2 regions of the Nocardiopsis sp. NPDC050513 genome follow, and region 2 is predicted to be linked to the other one. Evidence: riboswitches for the same ligand, from Rfam matches in the RefSeq annotation. Region 2 holds a riboswitch; the other holds the start of a gene.
The links. Region 2 has a riboswitch for glycine ahead of gcvP (aminomethyl-transferring glycine dehydrogenase). Riboswitches for the same ligand answer to the same signal wherever they lie in the genome.

Region 1 (2,386 bases), on a different contig from region 2:
GATATTCGTGCATCCTGCCGTGCGCCGGTACGGCGCCCCGGCCCGACCTACGCCTGGTCACGCCCCGTCCGTGCCGGTCCCCGGATCGGGGATCCCGCCGTGGGGGCGCGTGGGCCCCGGGGTGTGGGGCCCGCTGTCACGACTGCCGCTGGTAGAACGGCAGCTCGACCACGTCGACGTCCTCGCCGCGCCCGCGCACGTCCACGGTGAACGCGCCGGTCGCGGTGTCGAGGTCGCCGTCCACGTAGGCCATGGCGATGGGGCGGCCCAGGGTGGGCGAGGGCGCGCCGCTGGTGAGGGTGCCGACGACGGCGCCGTCGCGCAGGACGTTCTGGCCCTTGCGCAGCGGGCGGCGACCGCGGCCGACGAGGCCGATCAGGCGGCGTTCGCGCGCGGTGCGCGCGGCCTCCTCCAGGGCGGCGCGGCCGACGAAGTCACCCGGTTTGTCGAGCTTGACCACGCGGCCGAGCCCGGCGTCGAAGGGGGTGAGGTCGGCGGTGAGCTCCTGCCCGTACAGCGGCATCCCCGCCTCCATGCGCAGGGTGTCGCGCGCGGACAGTCCGGCGGGTACCAGGCCGTGCTCGGCGCCCGCCTCCATGAGGGTCTTCCACACGTGCGGGGCGCGCTCGGCGGGGCGGACGAAGATCTCGAAGCCGTCCTCGCCGGTGTACCCGGTCCGGGCGAGCAGCACGGGCTCCCCGGCCACGGTGTGCTCGTAGCCCGCGTAGTAGCGGATCTCGTCGAGCTTGGCGTCGGTCAGCGGAGCCAGGATCTCCACCGCGCGCGGGCCCTGGAGGGCGATGAGCGCGTACTCGGCGGACTCGTCGGCAACCTCGGTGTCGAAGCCCCGGGACCGTTCGGCGAGGGCGTCGGCGACCACGGACACGTTCGCCGCGTTGGCCACGACGAGGTACTCCCCCTCGCCGAGCCGGTAGACGACGAGGTCGTCCAGGACGCCGCCGTCGGCGGCGGTGATCATGGTGTAGCGGGCGCGGCCGACCCTCACCCGGGACAGGTGACCGACCAGGGCGTGGTCGAGGGCCTCGGCCGACTGCGGCCCGGACAGGCGGATCTCACCCATGTGGGAGAGGTCGAAGAGCCCGGCGGCCTCGCGGACCGCCGTGTGCTCGGCGGTCTCACTGCCGTAGCGCAGGGGCATGAGCCACCCGGCGAAGTCGACCAGTGTGGCCCCGGACTGTTCGTGGATCTCGCGCAGCGCTGTCGCGCGTGGCGCGGACGCGGGCTCTGACATGGGCACTCCCGAGAGGATGGGCGTCTTCGTGCGTGGCGTTGCCATCCTCCCCCTCTGTCATCTGTGCCTGAGAGCTTCACCGCGCGCTCGGCGTGGTTTGCACCTTCGGCGAGGGACGGCGGTCCCTGCTTTCCAGAGTGGTCTCGCCCGTACGGTCCAGTGTGCCTGAGAGGTTGTCATCGGGGAGGGATTGCTCCTTCGGCGGCCCGCATTGGCTACGCGGGCGCTCTCCCGTACGGGGTCAGCAACACGATCAGACTAGCAGCGGCCGTCGGCGGCTCCCAAGGGTGGTCGGGCTCCCACCCGGCGCGCCTGTGGAAAACGCCGTACGGACGGTGACGAACCGTTAGCGTGGATGCGACGGACGGGGCGACGTGCGGAGGGGGCACGAGTGGTCACCGGTGACAGGCGGGGGAGACGATCGGCGGCGCCGGGCCGCGGGACGGCGGCGTGGGCCCTCGTGGCCGCGGTGCTGGCCGTGCTCGTCGGGGCCGCGTGCACGGGCACCGCGCCGGAGGTGGTCGGCAACGTCCGGGGCGACGCGCGCCTCGTCGACCGGGTCGGCGGTGACGTCCCCTCGGAGGAACGCGAGGACCTGGAGGCGGTCTTCGAGGAGGCGGGTGTGGAGGGAACCTTCGTCCTCTTCGACACCGGTGGGCGCACGGCGACCGTCGTCGCCCCCGAGGAGGCCCGTCGGCGCACCGTCCCGGCTTCCACGTTCAAGCTGGTCAACTCGGTGATCGCGCTCCAGACGGGTGCGGTCGCCGACGTCGACGAGGTGGTGCCCCACCGCGGTGGGCCCCAGCCCGTCCCGGGGTGGGAGCGGGACATGAGCATGCGCGAGGCGCTGCCCGCGTCCAACGTGCCGGTGTACCAGGAGATCGCGCGCCGGGTCGGCCACGACCGGATGGCGGCGTGGGTGGACCGGTTCGACTACGGCAACCGCGCGATCGGCGGCGAGGAGCGGGTGGACCGGTTCTGGCTGGAGGGGCCGCTGGAGGTCTCCCCGATGGAGCAGACCGCGTTCCTGGCGAGCCTCGCCCGCGCGGAGCTGCCGGTGGAGGACCGGCATCTGCGAGCCGTGCGCGAGATCGCACGGGTCGACCGGATCGGGGACCACGCCCTGTTCGCCAA
Region 2 (2,386 bases):
CGCGGCGACACGGCTGTGACCTGCGGGTTCTTCGTGATCGCCACTGATACATTGGGTAACCGGGTCAGGGGAGGGGGACGCGTTGGTCACGGCCGGAACCTCCGGACGACCGTGGACGGGGCCCGACTCGGAGTCGGGAGACGGACGGCGCGGACACTTGGCGACGCGCCGCGCGCCTTCGTTGACGCTGCCGGTCGGTCGTCCTACGGTCGGTGCAGTGGAACCCGCGGCGCACCCCATCCCTGAGTGGACATCCCCTGTCGACGCCGCCGCGGGACGAGGAGCCGGAGGTCGGCGTGGCGGTAGCGGGCGGCAAGCGGGAGACCCATGACAGGCGGTCCGCGCTGCGGCTAGCGGGGCAGCAGGGCCTACTGTGCGAAGAGGACGTGGTGGCGCTGCCTATGGACGTCGGGTATAGGGGCCCAGCGGCGTGTACCGCCGCGGGGATCACCTACCGTCAGCTCGACTACTGGGCCAGGACCGGTCTGGTCGAGCCGAGTGTGCGCGCCGGCGCCCACGACGCGCCGCTGTACAGCCTTCCCGACATCCTGCTGCTGAAGGTGGCCAAGCGCCTCCTGGACACCGGCATCTCGCTGCAGCAGATCCGCAACGCCGTCGATCATCTGCGCGGCAGGCCCGCCCCCGAGCTGGCCCGCATCACACTGATGAGCGACGGCGTCAGCGTCTACGAGTGCACGTCCCCCGACGAGGTCGTCGACCTCATGCAGCGCGGCCAGGGCATGTTCGGGCTGGCACTGGGCAACGTGTGGCGCGAGCTGGAGGAGGCCCTGGGCGTCGTCCCGGCCGAGGACCGCGCCGATCTGCCCGCCGCTCCGCCGCAGCCGGTGGACGAGCTGGCGCGGCGCCGCCGGGAGCGCCGCACGGGCTGAGCGCGGTCACCGGGCGCGCGTGCGCCCGGTCGCCGCGCGCCACCGGGAATGCCCGGTCGCCGCGTCCCGCTTCCCCGCGCTGTGGGACCCGGCCGACGCGCGCCCGCGACGACGCCGTGGCGCGGATCCCGCGGGCGATCGGCGGGCCCCGGCCGACCGCTGACGGGTGTGCGGCGGAACTCGCGAGACCCGGGCTCGGCCCCCGGCGCGGTGATCGAGTACCGTTTGGTCACAACAGGGACGAATGCTGACATTCACCCTGTTCGTACATCCATACACAGCGTCAACAGGCCGTCAATACCACGCGGGAGAGACCCCGGCAGGGGCGCCGACGGGGCAATACTCCCCAGTAACCTCTCAGGCACCACGGACCGCGCGGAGGAGGCCGCTCTGAAGCCTGGGCACCGCCGTGCCCGGTGACAGAGGGGGAGACCGTGAGGAAAGCGCCGACCCGCTCGGCCCTGTCACCAGGAGGTCTCCGTGCCTGACCAGTCCACGCCAGACCCGACGCCGCACACGCCCGGCACCCCCGCACGGGTCTTCGCCGACCGCCACATCGGGCCCACCCCCGCCGAGACCGCGGAGATGCTCAAGGCCGTCGGCTACGGCTCCACCGCCGAGCTCATGACCGCCGCCGTCCCCGAGTCCATCCTCACCGGACCCGGCCGCAGCGCCCCGCTCGATCTGCCCGAGGCGCTCGGGGAGGCCGAGGCCCTCGCCGAGCTGCGCCGCCTGGCCGACCGCAACCAGGCGCGCACGTCGATGATCGGCCTGGGGTACTACGACACCGTCACCCCGCCCGTCATCCTGCGCAACATCATGGAGAACCCGGCCTGGTACACGGCCTACACGCCCTACCAGCCCGAGATCTCCCAGGGCCGCCTGGAGGCCCTGCTCAACTTCCAGACGATGGTCTGCGACCTGACCGGCCTGCCCGTCTCCGGCGCCTCCCTGCTGGACGAGGCCACCGCCGCGGCCGAGGCCATGACGCTGGCCCGCCGCGCGTCCAGGAGCAAGGCGGACGTCTTCGTCGTCGACGCCGAAGTCTTCCCCCAGACCCTGGACGTGCTGCGCACCCGCGCCGAGCCGCTCGGCATCGAGATCGTGGTCGTCGACCTGACCCGGGGCCTGCCGGAGGGAGACGCCTTCGGCGTCCTGGTGCAGTACCCCGCCTCCAGCGGCGCCGTGCGGGACCCGAGCGACGTCGTCGCCGCCGCCCACGAGCGCGGTGCGCTGGCCGTCGTGGCCGCCGACATCCTCGCCCTGACCCTGCTGCGCAGCCCCGGGGACCTGGGCGCCGACATCGCGGTGGGCTCCACCCAGCGCTTCGGCGTCCCGCTGGGCTTCGGCGGCCCGCACGCCGGGTACATGGCCGTCGGCGAGAAGCTGCGCCGCCAGCTGCCCGGGCGCCTGGTCGGCGTGTCGGTCGACCAGGCGGGCCGTCCCGCCTACCGCCTCGCCCTCCAGACCCGCGAGCAGCACATCCGGCGCGAGAA

Region 1: linked by a shared signal. The riboswitch ahead of gcvT (glycine cleavage system aminomethyltransferase GcvT) and the one ahead of gcvP (aminomethyl-transferring glycine dehydrogenase) in region 2 are both predicted to bind glycine.

The regions. Positions count from the first base shown of each region.
Region 1 covers NZ_JBITHK010000002.1:596,021-598,406, reverse strand. The annotation lists gene gcvT (glycine cleavage system aminomethyltransferase GcvT) at 137-1,252, opposite strand; glycine riboswitch at 1,395-1,496, opposite strand; gene ACIBFB_RS05165 (penicillin-binding transpeptidase domain-containing protein) at 1,644-2,386, shown strand, end outside.
Region 2 covers NZ_JBITHK010000005.1:142,434-144,819, reverse strand. The annotation lists gene ACIBFB_RS10945 (MerR family transcriptional regulator) at 402-890, shown strand; glycine riboswitch at 1,186-1,274, shown strand; gene gcvP (aminomethyl-transferring glycine dehydrogenase) at 1,476-2,386, shown strand, end outside.